One region of the Pectobacterium carotovorum genome, then DNA from elsewhere that is predicted to be linked to it. Evidence: predicted binding sites of a transcription regulator. Region 1 holds the regulator's gene; each other region holds the start of a gene.
What was found. The regulator LexA, encoded in region 1, represses DNA repair genes until DNA is damaged. The targets are predictions, from matches to a motif close to TNCTGTATGTACATACAGNA.

Region 1 (7,861 bases):
CATCAGAACGGCCTGCTCGCGCGGCAGAATGATGATATCGCCAATGCTGTCCTTCTCGACTTCGAACTTGTTCATGCTCAGCGCATGTTCCAACAGTTCATCCGCTGTCTTTTTCGGAACCGTAATATCTTTGTGGTAAGGAACCTGGCGCAGCAGTTGCAGATAGCAATCCAGCTGTTCTTGCATTTGCTCGCGTGTCAGTGAGCGCTGGCGCGATGCCAGCAAGGCTGTAGAACACAGGTTCATTGCGTTTGCTGCCGCAGAATTATTGATGCGCACCATGATATCCATAGAGATATCCTGCACCGTCGGCGTTAGCCAGCTTGGGCGCTGTGCTTCAATAGGATCAATCGCGTCACGCCATTGCGGAACATGCTGGTTCAGGTAGGTTGTCAGCGGGAGCGGTTCGCCAAAGTTCACATACCCCTGGCCGAGATTACGCAGTTTGCGCAAACCGCGCACCATCTGCATAAAGCCTTCTTTTTCCTTCACCGCACCGCGCAGCTCTTTCGCATAGGTGCCGACTTCCATCACATGCTCGTAGCCGACATAAATCGGCACCAGCGTGATAGGACGCGTACCGCCTCTGAGCATGGCCTGAATGGTCATGGCCAGTGTACCGGTTTTGGGTTCCAACAGACGACCCGTGCGCGAACGCCCGCCTTCCATGAAGTATTCCACCGAATAGCCGCGGGCAAACAGTTCACCCAGATATTCACGGAAAATCGTGGAATACAGCTTGTTGCCTTTGAAGGTACGGCGAATAAAGAAAGCGCCAAGACGGCGGAAGATCGGGCCTGCCGGCCAGAAATTCAGGTTGATACCGGCGGCGATGTGCGGCGGCACTAAGCCCTGATGGTACAGGACATAGGACAGCAGCAAATAGTCCATATGGCTGCGGTGGCAGGGCACATAGACAATGCCGTGACCATCCTGCGCCAACTGACGAACGCGTTCGGCGTTATGGACGTTGATCCCTTGATAAAGGCGGTTCCACGTCCAGCTTAAGACGCGATCCGACAGACGCACGGCTTCGTAGGAGAAGTCGGCGGCGATTTCTTCCATCAGCGCAATCGCGTTCTGCTGCGCTTTCTCAGTAGAAATCTTCTTACTGCGCGCCTCATCGTCTACGGCTTTCTTGATTGCTTTGGAATCCAGCAGCTTATTAAACAGCTCCTGACGTACCGGCAAACGCGGGCCAACCGCCGCCAAACGCTGGCGGGAGAAGTGCATACGCGCGACGCGCGCCAGTTTGTGGGCTATGGTTTTGTCAGTACCATGTTCGGTCGCCATATAGCGCAGCGACACCGGGCTGGAGAAGCGGACAAAGCTGTCTCGGCCTAGCCACAGGACGGCGAAGAATTTCTCAATGCCGTTGAGCAAGCGCAGGTGTGGTGCGGCCTGAGCGTGGCTTTCCCGACCCGGAGAACGCCCAAACATTACAGAAACCGGCACCATCTGTACGTCTAAATCTGGATTAGCGCGATGCAAATCCAGATAGTCGTGGAACAGCTTGACGGATTTCTGCTTGGGAACGTAATAGCGAAAGACGCGCGGCCCGTCATTAATAAAGACGTGGCTGGGGAGTTCGACGCCGTTGAATTCGAACGACTGCGAGGGATCGGGTAACCCCAATGCCAGGCACTTCGCACGTAGCGTCAAGAGATCTGCCTGAGAGTTATAAGGCAGAACATAGAGTATAGGACGTGAGGGATCTAACCCTAGCTCGACCACGGGATCTGCGGGAATAACTTTGCTTTTAACCAGCAGTTTTAGTGGGAGATTCAATAGTTTATAGTAAATTTTACGCCAACCTGACATAACAACTTGGAGCCTCTTGTTAGCAATGCGCCGCAAGGATACCAGAAACTGCGCCGGAGATCTGTGGTGATGAGACAACGTAGGTGCGTTAAAATGCGAACTATTTTGCGTAAATAATGGAGGATAAATGAATAAAGCAACGGGGATGACCCGGATTATTAAGGCGACCGGTTATTCCCTTAAGGGGCTAAAGCAGGCGTGGCAGCATGAGGCGGCGTTTCGTCAGGAAACAATACTGACGATTGTCGGCGTGATTATTGCGTGTTTGCTGCCAGTTACGCTGGTCGAAAAACTGCTGCTGATCGGGTCTGTCGTATTGATTATGCTTTTTGAGTTGGCTAATAGCGCGATTGAAGCAGTTGTCGATCGTATTGGCCCTGAGCATCACGAATTATCCGGAAGGGCGAAAGATATCGGCTCGGCGGCTGTTTTTGTTGCCATCGTGTTAGCCGCTGTCGTGTGGGGCAGCATCCTCTGGCAACATTTTGCCTGACGGTACGCATAAATGAATAAAAGTCAGAGGCTTTGCCGATATCTCCATTCCCAATTGTGGCTTACCTGTATATACTCACAGCAAGACTGTATAAACAACCAGGGGGCGGAATGAAAGTATTAACAGCAAGGCAGCAGCAGGTTTATGACCTGATCCGCGATCATATTGCGCAGACCGGAATGCCGCCAACGCGCGCGGAAATTGCTCAACAGCTGGGGTTTCGCTCTCCCAATGCGGCTGAAGAACATCTGAAAGCGCTGGCGCGTAAAGGTGTGATTGAAATTGTATCGGGTGCTTCTCGCGGTATTCGTCTGCTGATGGAAGAAGAGACGGGTATTCCTCTGGTTGGTCGCGTGGCTGCAGGTGAGCCTCTGCTGGCGCAGGAACATATCGAATGTCACTATCAGGTTGACCCAGCCATGTTCAAACCCAGCGCTGACTTTTTGCTGCGGGTGAGCGGTATGTCGATGAAAGATATTGGTATTATGGATGGCGATTTACTGGCCGTGCATAAAACAGAAGATGTACGCAACGGTCAGATTGTCGTCGCACGTATTGATGATGAAGTGACGGTGAAGCGCCTGAAAAAGCAGGGCAATACAGTGCATCTTCTCGCGGAAAACGAAGAGTTTGCCCCCATTGTTGTCGACCTGCGTCAACAAAGCTTTTCGATAGAAGGCTTAGCGGTTGGCGTCATTCGTAACAGTGACTGGAGCTAACGATTCACCGAGATGCACTGCTCGTCTGTTTGAGTCAGTGCATCATCCTCTTTGTGTTAATTGCTTCATGTGCTAGTCACTTTATGTGTGGGTTGCCCCCGTGTGTTAATCTGCTGGCTGTATATATTTCGTTACATTTAGCGTGCGTTTTCTGCGATTCCTCTTACCACCTGTTTTTCCTCTGCTTTTGCGGTGATTTTCTCTTTCTTAACGTCTTGCCCAGTTACTGATTCCTGGTTTTTCATTTTAAGTGAAATATTCGGCTATAATTTTTATCAAGGTAAGCATTTTAATCTTGATTTGGTCGTTTGGTGATTGATTACCAGCCATCACATTTAGGTTAGCCCGGCAGTCAAGGGAGACAGTGGCGAAGAACACCGTGATGGTTCACACCATGATGACGCTGCTTACTGAATAGACCGATTTATCTGACACTGACGCCTACGTCGGTAGTCATGATTCATTTATGCGCAATACACCTAAGGTATGGAGATTCTTATGAATAAAGACCAAGCCAGCGGTAACTGGAAACAGTTTAAAGGTAAAGCGAAAGAGCAATGGGGTAAATTAACGGATGACGATCTGACGGTCATCGAAGGTAAGCGTGACCAACTGGTAGGGAGAATCCAGGAGCGTTACGGGTACGCAAAAGAAGCGGCAGAGAAAGAAGTGAAGCACTGGGAAGAGCACCACAAATATCACTGGTAGTGAACGCGATAGCTCTTCGCTGAAAGGACGATAGCCCTCGGGGCTATCGTTTTTTAATAGAGATTAACGCTTTTTAATCGGAACCGTATGGTCGTGATCGCAATGATCCGGCTGATTGCACGATGCCACTTCCTGACAGCCACCACACAGCCCGTGAGCTTCCACAACGCTGTGGCGTAGCGTAAATCCTGACTGCTGTGCCAGACTACGCAGCGTTTCTTCTACACCTTCGGTTTGACGTTCTGTAACCTGTCCGCAGCGATCGCAGATGAACAGAGCTGACGTATGGCTGTGGTCTTCGATATGGTGACACAGCACGTAGCTGTTGTTTGACTCGACGCGATGAATGAAGCCTTGTTCCAGCAGAAAATCCAGTGCGCGATAGACGGTCGGCGGTTTCGCCTGAGGTTCGGAAACGCGCAGCAGATCCAGCAGGTCATAAGCGCTGATAGCACCGGACTGCTGTGCCATTAGGCGTAAAACCTCTAACCGCTGCGGCGTGAGACGCACAGCGCGCTGCTGACAAATCTGTTCAGCCTGGGCAAGAAGTTTGTCCTGTTTGGTTGAATCCATTGTCATATCACCCTGACGCATTGAGGAACAAGACGGATATCTTACCACGACTGAATAAAAACGCCGAACTGGCGGCGTTTTCCTGCAAAAACCACTTCCTGTAAAAACAACGGACAGAACGCTACACGACCAGGTCGATGAGCAGCGCTCGCAAAGGTGCTTCTGCCTGTAGCGTCAACGCTGCTTCTTCTTTAATAAAGGCACCGTCGCCGCAGTGTAGGGCTTCACTGTGCTGACCGCCTTTTACCACCATTGAACCGTGGATCAACTGGAGGTATGCCTGATTGCCCTGTAGTGCGATCGTGCTTTGCTCATTCTGCTGGAGATCGACATGATGGATCCAAACCTGCTGGCGTAGTTGCAGGCTGGTCTGTTCACCTTCCGGCGAGGCAAGCAGAGTATGGCTTGATGGATCTAATTCCATGCGCTGTAACGGGCTGTTCTCTCGGGTCTGGCAGGCGTTCAGCCATAGTTGCAGCCTCGTCAGTGGCTTACTGGCGTTGGTATTATGTTCGCTATAGCTGACGTTTGGCTGAGTGGCGAGCAACAGCACATCTCCGGCTTTGGCCTGAATGTGGCAACCGTTGCTGTCGCGGTATTCTGCCTCACCCTGAAGAATAATATTCAGGATATCAACCCGTGGGTAGGTTCGCGGCTGGAATGATGCCCCCGGCGCCAATACTTCCTGATTGAGCACGCGCAGAGAGGCGTAGCCCAGCAGCTGTGGGTCAAAATAGTGACCAAAAGAGAATGTATAGCGTGCCTGCAACCAGCCATAGTCGGCCTGGCCGCATTGCCCCGCTGCTCTTCGTGTGATCATAATCTTTATCCCCCCAGATAATTATTTCTTAAACCGATAGTAATTGTGTGGACGTTGGATTGTTAGCTAGTTAATCTGGTGGGTATATTCAAAATTCCTGAATGAGTACGAAGATGGCGAAAGAACGAGCATTGACGCTGGAAGCCTTGAGGGTTATGGATGCGATCGATCGTCGTGGCAGCTTTGCCGCTGCGGCAGACGAACTGGGTAGAGTGCCTTCGGCGCTGAGCTATACCATGCAGAAACTGGAAGAAGAGTTGGATGTGGTGTTGTTCGATCGTTCCGGACATCGTACTAAATTCACGAATGTCGGGCGCATGCTACTGGAACGTGGGCGTATCCTGCTGGAAGCCGCGGATAAGCTCACTACGGATGCGGAAGCACTGGCACGCGGCTGGGAAACGCACCTGACGATTGTGACGGAAGCGCTTATTCCGACTCAGCGACTTTTTCCCTTAATCGATAAGCTGGCGCTCAAAGCGAATACGCAGGTGTCGATTCTGACGGAAGTGCTGGCGGGTGCGTGGGAGCGTCTTGAGCAAGGGCGTGCCGATATCGTGATTGCGCCGGACATGCATTTTCGCGCCTCTTCAGAAATGAATACCCGCAAGCTGTACACGATGAATAACGTCTATGTCGCCAGCCCAGAGCACCCGATTCATCAGGAACCTGAACCGCTGTCGGATGCGACCCGGGTGAAATACCGTGGAATTGCGGTGGCGGACACGGCGCGTGAGCGCCCGGTTCTGACCGTGCAACTGTTGGATAAACAGCAGCGTCTGACGGTGAGCTCGCTGGATGATAAGCGGCGTGCGCTGCTGGCGGGATTAGGTGTTGCGACCATGCCTTATCCAATGGTTGCACAAGATATTGCCGAAGGGCGTTTACTGGTGATTGGTCCGGAGCATCAGATGGAAAGCCAGATTATTATGGCATGGCGGCGAGACAGCATGGGCGAGGCGAAATCCTGGTTCCTGCGTGAAATTCCGAAGTTGCTGAACCAGCCCTAAATCCCGCGCTTTTTGCGGCAAGGTGTGGGCCACACCTTGCCGTGCACTTCATTACTAATCGACAAACGCCTCAGTATAAACTGACAAACGTCTTATCACGCTGATGAGGCTGGTTCAGATCCTGCTCTGGACCCAGCGAAATCACGCCATGCGGATTAATGGTGCCGTGGCTACGATAGTAGTGGTGACGAATGTGTGCCATATCGACGGTATCGGCGATGCCGGGCATCTGATAAATATCACGCAGAAAACCGAACAGGTTTGGATAATCACTCAGACGATATTTATCGCATTTAAAATGCGTGTGATAGACCGGATCGAAACGGATCAGCGTCGTCCACAGCCGCAGATCGGCTTCGGTTAACTGCTCACCGGTGAGATAGCGCTGTTTTGCCAGTATGGCTTCCAGATCGGATAACGCGGCGAAAACGGTCGTCGCGGATTCATCATAGGCTGACTGACTCGTTGCAAAACCGGCTTTGTAAACGCCGTTGTTGACCTTGTCGTAAATCCAGCCGTTCAATTCATCAATCTGAGTGCGTAGCGCTTCTGGATAGTAATCTCCCGCCGTGGCTCCTACGCCGTCAAAAGCGCTGTTCAGCATACGGATGATATCGGCGGATTCGTTACTGACGATGGTGTGCTGCTCGGTGTCCCACAGGACGGGCACGGTCACCCGACCGCTGTAGTCCGGTTTGGCGTGCAGGTAGAGTTGGTAGAGGAATTCGTGCTGATAGAGCGAATCACCCGTCGCGCCCTCAAAATCGGTACCGAACGTCCAGCCGTGATCGAGCATGAGCGGATGAACCACCGAAACCGCGATATGATCTTCTAATCCCTTCAACTGCCGCATGAGCAGCGTGCGGTGTGCCCACGGACAGGCGAGCGAAACATAGAGATGATAACGACCGGATTGGGCGGGAAAGCCGCCTTTGCCGGTGAGGCCGGGTGCGCCATCGGGCGTTACCCAGTTGCGGAATGCGGATTCTGAACGCTTAAAGTGACCGCCGGTAGATTTGGTTTCATACCAGGTATCGTGCCATACGCCGTCAACCAGTTGTCCCATAAATCCTCCCGTTAGTGAGTGATGATAAGACGACGGCAAGCCTGGTATGCTTGCCGTCTAATTCGTTATTCGACTATTAAGTGTAGTACAGGCCGGACAAGGCTTGTCTTACCACTTTTTGCCCAGCAGGCGGTCGATGCTGAATGCGCCAGGACCTGTTACAGCCAGCAGGAGGTAGCCACCAGCGATGGTCAGGTTTTTCATGAACATCAGTTGGTTCATGCCTTCCGCAAAGTTAGAGTGGAAAATCAGTGCGGTCAGCAGCGTAAAGCCCGCGGTGAACAGTGCAACGGTACGCGTCAGCAGACCGAACAGCACCGCCAGACCACCACCCAGTTCCAGCAGAATCGTCAGCGGCAGCAGGAAGGTCGGTACGCCCATCGCCTGCATATATTGTTGTGTGCCTGCGTAGGCATCACCCAGCTTACCGTAACCTGCAACGATAAACAGAATCGGCATTAAGATACGTGCAACCAGCAGTGCAGTGCTTTCTAAATTTTTCATCATCTCTCCAATTGATTTTGTTGTGGGCTATATCGCCCTGTTGTGTTTGTTGTAGCAGGTGTTGTCTGAAAACTTGGCCCGCCATCAGGTTATGGGCAGATAGTATAGAGAGATGATTTACGCTGCCAGCGAGTATAATTGTTGTTT
Region 2 (7,861 bases), on a different contig from region 1:
TGTTTGAACTTGCGATTGCTTCGTAGCCTGCTGGCGCGTTATTAGCCGTCATTACAGGAATAATGCTTTCCACCGTTGCTGATACGGTCGGTGTTTTCTGAAGAATGCTTATCGCCTTTCCATCCGCTTTTATTTCGGCAGCGTAAAATTTTCCATCCGGGACTAATTGATAATTTGAACCGGTATAAAGGCTGGCTATACCGTCAAAAATAACGTCATTGGTCGCGTTGTAATTAGGCTCACTCGACGCATTGAAATCATCCACCACATAAGTCTGATTCACCGCGCCTGCGACTTCTTTCAGCGCGTATGCTGCGAGATTAAACGTACTTTGTGGGCTAATGCTGAATGCATGATTTTGTCCCGCTGTTGCACCCTGACGATCGGCAACAATATAGCCAGAACCGCCTGTGCCCGAACCACCCACCGCGCTGATAATGGTTTTCTCATCCACCGGGTTATAGCTCAGCGTCACGCCCGCACCGGCTTCCAGCGAGGAATGAATAAGCTGCTTCGTTTTTTGTGTGTAGTCAGTGAGTTCCGCGGTGGTGTGCGAGTGATCCGCGGCCGCAACGCCCATTTGCGCTGGCGTCAGTGAGATATCACCGCTGCCCAGCAGCGACTGGCCAAAGAGCGTACGGATAGTGGTGCCAGAGAGTAATGCATCCTGCTTTGCATTCCAGACCGCCTTTTCATCCGGTGTGGCAAATTTTCTGGTGGCGGTTTCGGTAATCTGATCGGCTGTATAGTCGCCTGGCTGTGCAGTGACAACACCGGTACGCCCGAATACGGAGGTAACGCCGGAGACGCCGGGTTCTTGATTGCCGCCATGATCTGAATGGCAGCAGGTATGAGGATGAACGGTACATGTTGATTTGCCTGTACTGTCACAAACATTGATTTCAATATTAATGTCTTTCATGGTGTTGATGACTCCGTTAATAAAAGGCACAGGGAGTATCACTTATTTGACCGGGGTATTATTTTAAAGCACTTTACTAATCTACGGTTTCCTTTTCTATAATTTCTTTTTCTATAAAAGCCAGAATAAAAAAAGCCGCGATATACGCGGCCAATAGAATAGAGAATCAGGAGACAAATTACGGCACCTGATACGCCAGTTTGTAATTACCTGCCGTCGCAGTGCGGAATGTCACGCTGTCAGTGCGCCAGCGGATCTCCACTTCCGCCTGAGTCTGCACTTTCCAGCTGGAAGCATCATTGACGTTCAATACCAGTCGATCAATGGTCGCTACGTCGGTGACCGGATCGGTGATATCAAGCGCAAATGCGAACGCGAGTGAGTCCGGCACGCCGTTATTGGATGAAAACAGTTGCGTCCACTGTGCCGCCGTAACAGCGCCGAGCTCGGCTGGTGTCATGCCGTCTGCAATCAACGCCGTTGCCCCCGCCGTATTGGCTGACAGCGCACCAACATCGACCCATGCCCCGTTCCGCAAGACATGCCAGTTCACCAAATCCCACGTCACGGCGACACGCACTTTACCGTTGCCTGTCTGCGTTGCCGTTAACGTTGCGGCATTAATCTGTGACCATGAGCCAGCTGATGTTAATAATTTCTGAGTTACTGACTGTGCTAATGGGATATATATTGTACGCACACTAATCGGCTGAGCAGAAATCAGTTTTACAGAAGTAGTTAAATTAGGCAGTGTCGTATTTAACGAATCAACACTTGATACACCTAACAGATTTATTTTTTCAGCAGTCAGCTCACCAGTGATTTCAGTCAGTACGCTTCCTAAGAAACCATAGTTTTTCCCACCAGTGTTAATGATGAATTTTTCATTCGGTGGGAAAAATTTTAATTCTGAAATAGTGACATATGGGCTACTACCGTTAATAGCCGTAATTAACAAACGGTAAGTTTTGTAACTAGCGGATTGTGAGAGTGTAAAGTTTCTCACCGCACCGGGATCATTATTCATATCATCAGTAACGGAATGTAAATCACTCCATGTTACACCATTATCATTACTGCCCTGAAGTTTCCATGTTCGCACATTCCCCATATCCATTTGGCTACGGTTAGTAATTTGATAACCACCGATGGCTTCTTTCGATGGTAAATCAATTTGTAGCCAGTGAGGACGTGCAACAGAAGGTACCCATGTGCCATCCGTTCCCCAGCAGTTAGGCGGAGGGCCTGAATTATTAGAGCCATCGAATGCGATAAAGGCTTTATAGGTCCCTAGAGACTCATTAGACGCACTCGCTGTATAACCTACAGGTAATGTATTAGACGTCATTAAAGGAATAACAGATGAAGAAGATGCATTTATTAACGAAATGTCTACCTCTTTTCCATCTGCTTTTATTTCAGCAGAATAAAAATCCCCGTCAGGGATGAACTGATAGTTTGAACCAGTATAAAGACTAGCCATACCGTCAAAAATAACCGCACTCGTCGCGTTGTAATTAGGCTCACTCGACGCATTGAAATCATCCACCACATAAGTCTGATTCACCGCGCCTGCGACTTCTTTCAGCGCGTATGCTGCGAGATTAAACGTACTTTGTGGGCTAATGCTGAATGCATGATTTTGTCCCGCTGTTGCACCCTGACGATCGGCAACAATATAGCCAGAACCGCCTGTGCCCGAACCACCCACCGCGCTGATAATGGTTTTCTCATCCACAGGGTTATAGCTCAGCGTCACGCCCGCCCCGGCTTCCAGCGAGGAATGGATAAGCTGCTTCGTTTTTTGTGTGTAGTCAGTGATTTCCGCGGTGGTGTGAGTATGCCCGACAGCCGCAGCCCCGAGTTGCGCTGGCGTCGGCGAAACATCACCGCTGCCCAACAGCGATTGGCCAAAGAGCGTACGGATAGTGGTGCCAGAGATTAATGCATCCTGCTTTGCATTCCAGGCCGCCTTTTCATCCGGTGTGGCAAATTTTCTGGTGGCGGTTTCAGTAATCTGATCGGCCGTATAGTCGCCGACTTGTGCAGTGACCACGCCAGTCCGTCCGAATACGGAGGCAACGCCGGAGACGCCGGGTTCTTGATCGCCGCCATGATCTGAATGGCAGCAGGTATGGGGATTAACCTGAATAGGGGGATGAACGGTACATGTTGCTTTGCCTGTACTGTCACAAACATTGATTTCAATATTAATGTCTTTCATGGTGTTGATGACTCCGTTAATAAAAGGCACAGGGAGTATCACTTATTTGACCGGGGTATTATTTTAAAGCGCTTTACTAATCTACAGTTTCCTTTTCTATAATTTCTTTTTCTATAAAAGCCAGAATAAAAAAAGCCGCGATGTACACGGCCAATAGAATAGAGAAATCAGGAGACAAATTACGGCATCTGGTACGCCAGTTTGTAATTACCTGCCGTCGCAGTGCGGAATGTCACGCTATCGGTGCGCCAGCGGATCTCCACTTCCGCAGGAGACTGTACTTTCCAACTGGGCACGTCATTAACGTTCAGCACCAGTCGGTCAATGGTCGCAACATCTGTTACCGGATCAGTGATATCAAGCGCGAAGGCAAAGGCAAGCGAATCCGGCACCCCGTTATTGGATGAAAACAGCTGTGTCCACTGTGCCGCCGTAATAGCGCCAAACTCAGCAGGCGTCATACCGTCGGCGATCAGTTTCGTTGCGCCCGCCGTATCTGCTGACAGTGCCCCCACATCAACCCACGCCCCGCTCCGCCACACATGCCAGTTCACTAAGTCCCGCGTGACAGCGACACGCACTTTACCATTTCCCGTCTGCGTAGCTGTCAGCACTGCGGAGTTGATTTGTGACCATAACGCCGCGCTCGCCAGGGTTTTCTGTATGGCAATTTGAGGATGCGGTGTATATAGCACTTTTGCATCAATATTTTTTGATGAAAAAATCGTTACTGGCTGTATTCCTGACAAAGAGGATTCGGGGATTACGCCAGATGACAAAAAACCAGTCTCATAAAAATCTTCCGCCACAGATGGCGCAGGGATCGATGTTAATATCCCATTGTTCGCTGAATACCATTTTCCATCACTGCCGTTAATCAATAGTCGCTCTCTGCGGAATATTTCAAGCTCCCCTATTTGGACATGCGGGCCAGCATTGTGCTCGGTTATTAAAATACGGAATGATGAATACGGCGTGTCATTGGTGAACGTATATTCTCGAACCGCCCCCCTCCCATCACGAGTATCATTAGATACCGTATGTAACGTATTCCACGTTGTACCATCATTACTCCCCTGAAACATCCACGATTTCGGGCTGAGTGGCCCAGGATTCAGGTTTTCGTTTGTTATTCTGTATGTATCAATCAATACAGGAACCGTCATAGTAATACGCAACCAATGTGGGTTAGCCACTGTTGGTACCGTTTTGGATGCCCAGTATCGATTTAACGTTCCGTTGAATGCTGTCCACGCCGCGTATTGCGTTGAATACTCGGACGATGCGTCAACCGTGTAGCCAACTGAACTATTATTTGCTGTCATCACAGGAATCAGCGTTTTATTAACAGCATCAATTTCAATGCTTTCACCGTCTGATTTGATTGGTGACGAATAAAAATTACCGGATTTCGCCAAGTTATATAGCTTTCCGACATAGGGACGTAATGTGTTATCAAACACAGCAGCATGAGTTACGTTGTAGTTCTCTTCGCTAGACACGCCGAAATCATCCACCACATAAGTCTGATTCGCCGCGCCTGCGACTTCTTTCAGCGCATACGCCGCGAGATTAAACGTATTTTGTGGGCTAATGCTGAACGCATGATTTTGCCCCGCCGTTGCGCCCTGACGATCGGCAACGATATAACCTGAACCGCCCGTACCCGAACCTGAACCGCCCGTACCCGAACCCGAACCACCCGTCGCGCTGATAATGGTTTTCTCATTCACCGGGTTATAACTCAGCGTCACGCCCGCCCCCGCTTCCAGCGAGGAACGGATGAGCTGCTTCGTTTTTTGCGTGTAGTCGGTGATTTCCGCTGTGGTATGGGTATGCCCGACAGCCGCAGCCCCCATTTGTGCCAGCGTTGGTGAGACATCGCCGCTGCCCAGCAGTGATTGCCCAAAGAGCGTGCGGATAGTGGTGCCAGAGATTAATGCATCCTGCTTTGCATTCCAGACCGCTTTTTCATCCGGCGTGGCAAAGGTTCTGGTGGCAGTTTCGGTAATCTGATCGGCCGTATAGTCACCGGTTTGTGCGATCACGACACCGGTGCGCCCGAATACAGAAGAAACCCCGGACACACCAGGTTGCGGCTCGCACTGATTATCCGTATCCACATGACAGCAGGTGTGAGGATTGATCTGAATTGGGGGATTAACAGCACATGTTGATTTTCCCGTGCTGCCACAGACGTTGATTTCAATATTTACGTTTTTCATAGTACCGACTACTCCGTTAGTGAGGGTGCATCAGGAGTATCGCGTATTTGGCTGGTCTGTTATTTTAAAGCACTTTACTAAACGTAAGATTATTTAATCAATTAAATCAGAAAATTAGATTCAATTCATTTTTGTCATGTGCGGCTTACATGCAGCACCGCCTCTAAGCGCTCGCACAGAAAAAATGGCGGTTTCAGTCATCAGTAAAGAGACAAAAACCGCCATCACTATTTGTTACTTATAAACAATTTGTTACTTATAAACAATCTCACCTTTCGGCGCGTAGGCTTCCGCATCCAGCGGAGAGTGCTTCTCGATATACTGCTTCAGTAGGCGGAAACTAATTATGTAACCCATTGTTATATAATACGTTACCGCCTATTTTAATCACAAAAAAATAGATAACATTCGATTTTGTAACCTATTGATATCCATGTAATAAAAAATAGTTTTGCAGAACCCCTTTTCAGCATCCCTGCAATGAATTACTGTATATAAACACAGTTATTTATGAAGAGGTATCCCGCAATGTTTGTTGAACTAGTCTACGATAAGCGCAACGTTTCCAGTATCCGCAATGCTCACTCACTAATTGAAGGCGAGCTAACAAAGCGAGTTCACAGAGTCTTTCCAGATGCCGCAGTGAAAGCAAAAGCGATGCAGGCGAACGGCATCAATACCGACGCAAGCAAATCTGATAAAGCGATCATTGCTCGCGTCGTGGAAGAAATGTTCGATGAGTCCAATGATTGGTTGATCGACTAATTACACGGAAAAATTCACATGATAGGCTGATTGTTCTATCTCAATCGGTATAGTGAAATCATGGAAATTATTAATTATCACGGAACGACGATCTGCGTTTTTCTCCGGGCAGTAAAAACCCGCCGTGGCGGGTTCTAGTAAGATTTGAATTATTCTGCCGACGGTGGATATACCGTCTCGTGCGTGACCTTGATTTTAGCCATAGCTTCTTTAGCTACGTTCAAGGCGGCCTCTGCATCAGATTTATCCATGTCACGCGTTAGTTGATAGTCGGCCCATTTACGCTGCACATGAAGATGATGTAGGAATGCGCCAATTTTTTTTAGCTCGGATTTATCAAAAGGCTCTGCCTTGCATTGAGCTTCTCTCATAAGATACTCACGAACTCCCTCATGGGAGGTGAGTACATAGCAGTGTTCAAGCTTGCTGCAAATTTCATGGTAGACGCCATAATAGGCTCGACCAACGGTATTTCTAAAACCAATCTCATCGCCATCGGCGAGGCACTTTTCAGCGAAGTTAATGAAATCCTGGCCGACTACGCTCATAGCTCAAGTCCTTCTTGCTCTGAACTTTTAAACCACGATGTGAATGGGCGGTCAATGTAAGCATCATCAGCGAGTAAACTAATTAACTCAAGGTTCAGAGTAGTTAGAGTGTCGGCGTCCTTAGTCGCGGCGAAGAGAATTAAAGCGTTGTCATAACCTCCAGTGAGGAAGTACTCGACGCCAACACAATTTATGCCGTTGTCATTCGCAATTTTTTCTGCAGCATCGCACAGGTGTTGAATCTCAGACGTAGTAAGCTTTGTGGCCTGTTTGAATTCTAGAATAGTATTCACCATTTCAGCCCCCTCCCGCTCAATTTTTTCACGCTCATCACCATCAAGTAATGCTTTGAGCATGACTGTGTATCGTTTTACAAGTCTTTCGCTACCAATGCAAAACGCAGCGTTTCTAGCCATTTTTCTAATTCGTTGAGTGAAGTAAATCTCGGATAAACGAAACACTTCTTCTCTGTGAAAGAGATTATGAGCAGAGCAACTTAGGTATCCCACATAATTCCCAGCGACAATTGAAGCATTTTCACCCGAAGTTACCATGGCATCTTTGAACCACTCAACTGCATCATCGTGTTTACCGAGTGCAACCATGAGCCACGCTGTTAAGTAAGAGCGCGAAGTCTCAGGTAGTGCTCTGATATCTCTCTGAATATCAGAGGCAAGAGACTCATCCAACAGAGTGTTTGAATCTATATAGGATAGTAGCGTATTGAGCAGCTCTTCGTGCTTGGTCTTGGGCTGAGCCTGCATTTTATAATTTTACTCTTTGAAATTAATGGTTTTTTATTTTTTTATAGCAATTCACAACCGTGAATCATGATAGATGATTCTAACAGTTAACTGGTGGTTGTCACGGGATATTGAGAAAAAACGATGTAAAAAAGAGAGGTTTTAATGAGCCGTAATGTAGTGGTTTAATGAATTTGGCTACCTGTTATGAGGTGATATCCTTCACCTCATAACAACACTGGTGACACAATGAGAAAACGTTTCAGTCCCTAATTTAAGCGTGAATCTGCTCAGTTGATTCTCGACCCAAACTACAGTGTTATTGACTCAGCCAATGCCATGAATGTTGACCTATCAACTCATACGCAATCATTGAAGACTCTGGTCACTATGTCGCTGTACGCATCGGCGAAACTGACGCGCCAGCGATTCAT
Region 3 (7,861 bases), on a different contig from region 1:
ATTCGAAACTGAACCGAGAACTCGCGTATCTGATGTTCAGAGTAACAATTTACTCAACAGTCGTTACAATGGCTTTCTACTATGTTTTCGCCTGGATTTCCTTCAAATACCTGGGCCACAATGAAAGTGAATATAATGATCTATTTGTGATGACGGAAGAGGATTGGTTTCTATCCTTTATTACCATTTTACTGTCATTAGCCATATCAGTATATACCGCAATAAGATTTTCAAAAAAAATCCTGTCGCCTATGTATTCTCTTGCAGAAACGGCCCGGGATATTACCAGAGGTAAACTCAGCGCCAGGGCAGAAGTCAGCAATGTGGAAATTTTAGAAGTCGCTCAGCTCATCGCCGATTTTAATACTATGGCAGAGAAACTCGAAGTGACCTCCGGAGAAATAAAAACGTGGAATGCCGCTATCGCTCACGAGTTAAGAACCCCAGTCACAATCTTACGTGGCCGGCTGCAGGGTCTTGCTGATGGCGTTTTTCTACCGGAGAACGAGCTTTTCATCAATTTACTTAAACAAACCGACGGCCTTGCCAGATTAATTGAGGATTTGCGTACCTTAAGCCTCGCCGATAGCGGCTATCTTTCACTACAACAAAATACCGTTGATCTAAAAGTTGAAGTTGAGGCCATCACAGAAATTATGCGTTCTTCCTTATCAGAGAAGAAAATCTCCTTAGTCTCGCGATTGGACGATCTAACGCTGGTTTGTGATGCCGTACGCATAAGGCAGGCATTACTTGCTATATTGGACAATACTCGACGTTATACACAGCCCGGACTTGTTATGGTTTCATGTTTTCGGGAACAAGATAATGCCATTATTACCATTGAAGATGAAGGACCCGGAATTCCTTTATTAATAAGAGATTCGCTATTTGAGCCATTCAGAAGAGGTGAAGACTCACGATCGAGACAACATGGTGGGACAGGCTTAGGGTTAGCCGTAGTAAGCGCTATAATACAAGCACATAAAGGAAATATTACTTTATTTACCAGTTCCATGGGTGGTGCGGGATTTAAGATATCATTACCGATTAATTAAAAGGCGGAGTTGTATTTATTGCACACTTGAAAATTAAAATTAATCATAGTAAAAACATGCTTACTTTACGCATTCTCTCCCCTCGCCGTTAGAGAAAGGGGAAAGAAAGACTATTGCTTTATAAAAAACCACCTTATAAAAACGATCATTTTATAAAAAACAACACTTCTACACACAGCCTCCATCGACCATCGATAAATATTCCATAATAAAATGTATCATAGTATGCATCACCACAATCATCTAATCGACCTGTAATGAGTGTGAGAGAAATATTTTTAATTCGTTCCGCCTAATGAAAAGTACGAATCTAAAATACAACATCTATCTCATTCAAAAGGCGACTAGATTTTATTAATCAGAGTTAAAGATGTTAAACAACAGAACGATCATTAGAAAAAATGATGGGTTTAGCCTTTTTTGGGATTTAACCGTAGGGAACGTAACACCTTCCCCAAGCTGGCTGGAAAGGAAAAATAGACTCAAGTTCATGTTGAGAACATTATTTTATTTTCGTTCTTCTATACAGTATTTGAATGAAATTTCAAATCTGAAAAACATCGAAGGCATACTTTCAAATCAGCCTTCCCTGCCTATAAAAATACACAGACCTTATCTCACAAAAAATTTCCCGATGAGATCAAGGATCGCAACAATTGTTAATCACTATAAAATCTGTGAGGAAATCTTACCGCCAGAGATGTTTGACCTTTACACGGTGGGAGAGTGTGTAAATCTATACAAATGTGACACCCCAGAATCACACTCTTTTTCTATCGATCTGCTATCCATAGATAACTTAAACAAAGAGGGAGAAATGACCATTCTCCTCCGTGATTTTGATGGTGAACCTCTGGCGAAACTCACATTTAGCGTCATAAAAATTGATAATGAACTCTGTTTTTTTGTCGGGGGAATACAGGGAGCTAAACTTGATGGAAGCTATGACAGAATAAAAAACATAACGAAAGCCTGTCATGGAGTTTTTCCGAAAAAGATGCTGATCGAATCGCTGGCTTTTCTTGGAAAGCAATTAGAAATAAAAAAAATCTTGATGGCTGGAAATAAAAGCCATATTTACAACAATTGGCGATACAGAAAAAGGCTCAAATTTATGCACGCCGATTATGATGAGCTATGGCAGTCAATTGGAGCAACCGAGAAGGCTGACGTCTATACAGCGCCATGCTTTATCCCTCGTAAATCGCTTAGTGATATTCCGAGTAAAAAAAGATCGGAATATAAGAAGAGATTTCAACTTTTGGATTCTATCGAGGAAGCAATAGCCCTGCATTTTGAAAAAAACAGGAATGCTCAAAGGGAGCAAGGCGGGACTTGTTATTCGCTCTATGACAAGCACGAGGCATGAAGCGGTTAAGAACCCCATTTACATGACAGTCTCATCAGCCCGACGTTTATCTGGCGCAGTGTAACAACCTGCGCCAGTATTTCGTCAGTCACCAGATGGAAATCTCTGGCTTTGGGCTTCAGGCGGATTTCATACTGCGTCCGCATCGCCGTACCCTACTATCAGGCTTCGCGCGCCAGAATCGGTCGCAGGAAACGTGCGGTGTGAGACTGTTCGCACTCTGCTACCGTCTCCGGCGTGCCGGATACCAGGATTTCTCCGCCGCCGCTGCCGCCTTCCGGCCCTAAGTCGACAATCCAGTCTGCCGTCTTAATCACATCCAGATTGTGTTCAATCACCACGATGGTATTGCCCTGATCGCGCAGCTGATGCAACACGGCCAAAAGCTGCTGAATATCGGCAAAGTGCAGACCAGTCGTGGGTTCGTCGAGAATATACAGCGTCTGTCCGGTTCCGCGTTTTGACAGCTCGCGAGACAGTTTCACACGCTGCGCTTCACCGCCGGACAGAGTGGTAGCCGACTGCCCAAGGCGAATGTAGGACAGGCCAACGTCGATCAGCGTTTGCAGCTTCCGCGCCAGCGCCGGAATGGCATCAAAGAACTCTCTCGCTTCTTCGATGGTCATATCCAGCACTTCATGAATGCCTTTGCCTTTGTATTGAATTTCCAGCGTTTCGCGGTTATAGCGCTTGCCTTTGCACTGGTCACACGGCACATAGACATCCGGCAGGAAGTGCATTTCGACCTTAATCACGCCGTCGCCCTGACAGGCTTCACAGCGTCCGCCGCGCACGTTAAAGCTGAAACGGCCGGGGTTGTAGCCGCGTGTACGCGCTTCCGGCACGCCAGCAAACAGCTCACGAATCGGCGTGAAAATACCGGTGTAGGTTGCTGGGTTGGAACGCGGCGTACGGCCAATCGGGCTTTGATCGATATCGATCACCTTATCGAAATGCTCCAGCCCCTGAATCTCGCGGTGAGCAGCGGGCTCCGCCAGCGTCGCACCGTTCAGTTGGCGCTGCGCCAGTGGGAACAAGGTATCGTTGATCAAGGTCGATTTGCCCGATCCCGACACGCCGGTGATGCAGGTAAACAGCCCAACCGGCAGCGTCAGCGTGACGTCTTTCAGGTTATTGCCCTTCGCGCCAATCAGCTTCAGCACTTTGGTCGGATCCGCAGGCACGCGCTGTTTCGGGATTTCAATCTTGCGTTTACCGCTGAGGAACTGCCCCGTCAGCGAATCTGGCACCGCCATGATCTCTTCCATCGTGCCTTCTGCGACAATCTGGCCGCCGTGCACGCCCGCGCCGGGGCCGATATCAATCACATGGTCAGCGGCGCGAATCGCGTCTTCATCGTGTTCCACCACAATGACGGTATTGCCCAGATTACGCAGATGAATCAAGGTTTCCAGCAGGCGCTCGTTGTCGCGCTGGTGCAGACCGATGGACGGTTCATCCAGAACGTACATGACGCCAACGAGCCCCGCACCGATCTGGCTTGCCAAACGAATACGCTGCGCCTCACCGCCGGACAGCGTTTCTGCCGAGCGGGAGAGCGACAAATAGTTCAGCCCGACGTTCACCAGAAACTTCAGCCGATCGCCAATCTCTTTCAGCACTTTCTCGGCGATTTGGGCGCGCTGCCCGCTGAGCTTCATATTCTGGAAGAACGTCATCGCATGGCCGATGCTCATATCGGAAATCTGCGGCAGCGTCGTCTGCTCAACAAACACGTTACGCGCCTCTTCACGCAGGCGCGTCCCGCCGCAGCTGGCGCAGGAACGGTTGCTGATGAATTTCGCCAGCTCTTCGCGCACCGCCGTGGATTCCGTTTCTTTATAGCGGCGCTCCATGTTGTGCAGCACGCCTTCGAACGGATGGCGGCGTACAGAGGTATCGCCACGATCGTTGATATATTTGAATTCGACGTTCTCTTTACCGGAGCCGTACAGAATCACTTTCTGAACCGCGGCGCTCAGGCTTTCAAACGGGGCATCGACGTCAAACTTGTAGTGCTCCGCCAGTGAGCGCAGCATTTGGAAATAGTAAAAGTTACGGCGATCCCAGCCGCGAATCGCGCCGCCTGCCAGCGACAGCTCCGCGTTTTGCACCACGCGAGCCGGATCGAAGAACTGCTGCACGCCCAGACCATCACAGCTCGGGCACGCGCCCGCCGGGTTGTTGAACGAGAACATACGCGGTTCCAGCTCATGCATACTGTAGCCACACACCGGGCAGGCAAAGTTCGCTGAGAACAGCAGTTCAGGCTGGGTAGGATCGTCCATATCCGCGACCACCACGCTGCCGCCGGAGAGATCCAGCGCGGTTTCAAACGACTCCGCCAATCGCTGCGCCAGATCGTCACGCACTTTAAAGCGATCGACGACAACTTCAATGGTGTGTTTTTTCTGTAATTCCAGCTTCGGCGGATCGGACAGATCGCACACTTCGCCGTCGATACGGGCGCGGATATAGCCCTGTGAAGCCAGATTTTCCAGCGTCTTGCTGTGTTCACCTTTGCGATCTTTCACAATCGGCGCCAGCAGCATCAGGCGTTTGCCTTCCGGCTGCGCCAGCACGTTGTCCACCATCTGGCTGACCGTCTGCGCATCCAGCGGCACATCATGCTCTGGGCAGCGCGGCTCACCTACGCGTGCAAACAGCAAACGCAGGTAGTCATGAATTTCGGTAATCGTCCCGACCGTAGAACGCGGGTTATGCGAGGTCGATTTCTGTTCGATAGAGATGGCGGGCGACAGCCCTTCGATATGATCGACGTCCGGTTTTTCCATCAGCGACAAAAACTGACGGGCGTAAGCGGAGAGTGATTCCACATAGCGCCGCTGCCCTTCGGCATACAGCGTGTCAAACGCCAGCGATGACTTACCCGAACCAGACAAACCGGTGATTACGATCAGCTTGTCGCGGGGAATTATCAGGTTGATATTCTTGAGATTATGGGTACGAGCACCACGAACTTCGATCTTATCCATTCACACACTTCCCGGAATAAAAACGGTTTGTCATCGCCTCTCGAAGGGAGAGAACCGGTACGAAACGAGCAATTATGGCACAAAAAAAACTGAATGGATATCCAGTATTAAACCCGTTTACTTTGCAAACGCTGCAAATCTTACTTTCATTTCTGAAGCCATTTCGCAGGTATGACAGAGAGTTTTCCCATGGTAAGATTGATCGTTTAGACTTAGAAAATAAATCTACCGATTCATCAGGAGAGACGAGCATGGCCAGCAGAGGCGTTAATAAAGTGATTCTTGTCGGGAATCTGGGTCAAGACCCGGAAGTCCGCTATATGCCGAATGGCGGTGCAGTTGCCAACATCACGCTGGCTACGTCAGAAAGCTGGCGTGACAAGCAAACCGGTGAGCAGAAAGAGAAGACCGAGTGGCACCGCGTGGTGCTGTTCGGCAAACTGGCAGAAGTGGCGGGCGAATACCTGCGTAAAGGCTCTCAGGTTTACATCGAAGGCGCACTGCAAACCCGCAAATGGGCCGATCAGGCTGGCGTAGAGCGCTACACCACCGAAGTCGTCGTTAACGTCGGCGGCACCATGCAGATGCTGGGTGGACGCCAGGGCGGTGGCGCACCAGCAGGCGGTAACGCAGGTGGCGGTCAGCAACAAGGCGGTTGGGGTCAACCTCAGCAGCCGCAGGGTGGCAACCAGTTCAGCGGCGGCGCGCAGTCTCAACAGCGTCCGGCACAAAACAGCGCTCCGGCGCAAAGCAACGAACCGCCAATGGATTTCGACGACGACATTCCGTTCTGAGTTCGATCTCCCATTTGACGTTCATATGCGCAAAAACCACCGCCTTCATCCTGAAGCGGTGGTTTTTGTTATTGGGGCCGACTCTGCGGTTCTAGCTAGTTTGCGATAGTCTGACGGCGGGATACGCCTTGGGCTGCGTTAGACACATCCTCCCATTTTTCCCACTCAGCCAATCTTGCTGCATAAGCCGCGCGCGCAACTGGTAGCCCCTCGGTACCGAGAAAAAACCGGAGAGGTGGTTCATTCATGTCGACAAGTTGCAGAACTGTGTCCGTAGCTGGTGGTTAAAAAAGAAATACGTCTTAGCTTTTCCAGTGACGAGATACGCCTGTCGCGCTGCCGATCAGCCAGTCAAAGGCCCGATCGGATAACAGCCCGCGCAAAAAGATCATCGGTTTGGCACTGAAGCCAACCGCATAACGTGTTTTTGGTCGCCGTGCGCTTACTGCACGAGCAATCGTGTCAGCAATGACTTCCGGAGGTGACAGACGTTTGCTGTTCGCTTCCCCAATCATCGATTCACTCATTGCCACCGCTTGAGGCGCATAGGGGCCCGTGCCGGAGACGTCGCGCAGTTTATTCGCGGCGATACTCCCCCACTCGGTCTTGATACCTCCCGGCTCAACGATCACCACATCAATACCGAACGGCTTTACCTCCAGTCTCAGGCAGTCACTTATCGCTTCCAACGCGAATTTTGTTCCGTGATACCAGCCGCCCAGTGGGGTATACATCTTGCCCCCCATCGAAGAGATGTTGACGATAGTGCCGGAGCGCTGAGCACGCATGTGGGGCAGCACCAGTTGAATCAGGCGAACGGCGCCAAAGATATTGACGTTAAACTGCTCGCGAGCCTCATCAGGTGAAACCTCCTCCAGCGCCCCGTATGAGCCATACCCCGCGTTATTGATCAGCACGTCGATACGTCCCGATTTTTTGAGGATGTCATCAATACCGGCCTGCATAGAGGCGTCATCGGTTACGTCCATCGCCAGCGTGTGAATACCGGCATCGGCCAGATTTTTCATTCTGTCGACTCGGCGAGCCGCGGCATATACCGTGTGGCCCAGCGCTTTTAATCTGAGGGCCGTCGCCTGCCCGATTCCAGAAGACGCCCCTGTGACTAAAGAAACTTTCGCGTTCATATTGGCTATTCCTGTCTGTCGTAAAGGTTGCAAGCGGGCCGTTTTCAGAACCGCGTGAATAGGGTTGCCACTATATAAGGCAGCGTGCGCCAATCATCTAGCGCGATACGCCATAGCACTTGCAGATTGCGCCAGCCGTATTTAGCGCGTTCGGCGAACGTTCAGTGGTGCGATTGAGAGGATGAAATGGATCGCCGCGATCGGATTGCCGAAGGTGGGTTTATGGGGGGGGGTACTGGGTGTTTTTTTACTGGGTATTGTGGCGGAATAGGTATCGAGAGGGGCTGTAGAAAACGGATGAACGCATTGATTAGACATTAATATTCACGCCATCTAATCAACACGTGATTGCTCCGCTTTCGGTTTAACGCATCAATTCAATCGCATCGCCTGACGTGCATTGTCAGGCGTTTGCCCTGTCCATCCCTGAAATGCACGATAGAACGAGTTAGGGTCTTCAAAACCAAGAAGAAAAGCGATTTCACCACCGGACATCGTA

Region 2: R9X49_RS01670 (DinI-like family protein) is a predicted target of LexA. The motif match lies at 5,858-5,877, and genes of this name have one in related genera.
Region 3: uvrA (excinuclease ABC subunit UvrA) is a predicted target of LexA. The motif match lies at 5,511-5,530, and genes of this name have one in related genera.

Annotation. Positions count from the first base shown of each region.
Region 1 is NZ_JAXAFK010000002.1:305,160-313,020, forward strand. Features, by position in the region: gene plsB (glycerol-3-phosphate 1-O-acyltransferase PlsB) at 1-1,821, opposite strand, end outside; gene R9X49_RS13395 (diacylglycerol kinase) at 1,949-2,314, shown strand; gene lexA (transcriptional repressor LexA) at 2,425-3,033, shown strand; gene R9X49_RS13405 (CsbD family protein) at 3,532-3,741, shown strand; gene zur (zinc uptake transcriptional repressor Zur) at 3,805-4,314, opposite strand; gene R9X49_RS13415 (pirin family protein) at 4,436-5,134, opposite strand; gene R9X49_RS13420 (LysR family transcriptional regulator) at 5,248-6,144, shown strand; gene R9X49_RS13425 (glutathione S-transferase family protein) at 6,215-7,210, opposite strand; gene R9X49_RS13430 (DoxX family protein) at 7,319-7,714, opposite strand.
Region 2 is NZ_JAXAFK010000001.1:395,161-403,021, reverse strand. Features, by position in the region: gene R9X49_RS01685 (discoidin domain-containing protein) at 1-922, opposite strand, end outside; gene R9X49_RS01680 (discoidin domain-containing protein) at 1,101-3,146, opposite strand; gene R9X49_RS01675 (discoidin domain-containing protein) at 3,326-5,371, opposite strand; partial or broken gene R9X49_RS23110 (bifunctional metallophosphatase/5'-nucleotidase) at 5,624-5,707, opposite strand; gene R9X49_RS01670 (DinI-like family protein) at 5,900-6,136, shown strand; gene R9X49_RS01665 (hypothetical protein) at 6,286-6,684, opposite strand; gene R9X49_RS01660 (hypothetical protein) at 6,681-7,448, opposite strand.
Region 3 is NZ_JAXAFK010000003.1:233,621-241,481, forward strand. Features, by position in the region: gene R9X49_RS15780 (ATP-binding protein) at 1-1,058, shown strand, start outside; gene R9X49_RS15785 (VirK/YbjX family protein) at 1,429-2,427, shown strand; partial or broken gene R9X49_RS15790 (YjbQ family protein) at 2,445-2,573, opposite strand; gene uvrA (excinuclease ABC subunit UvrA) at 2,589-5,423, opposite strand; gene ssb1 (single-stranded DNA-binding protein SSB1) at 5,675-6,217, shown strand; gene R9X49_RS15805 (oxidoreductase) at 6,520-7,362, opposite strand; gene R9X49_RS15810 (AraC family transcriptional regulator) at 7,735-7,861, opposite strand, start outside.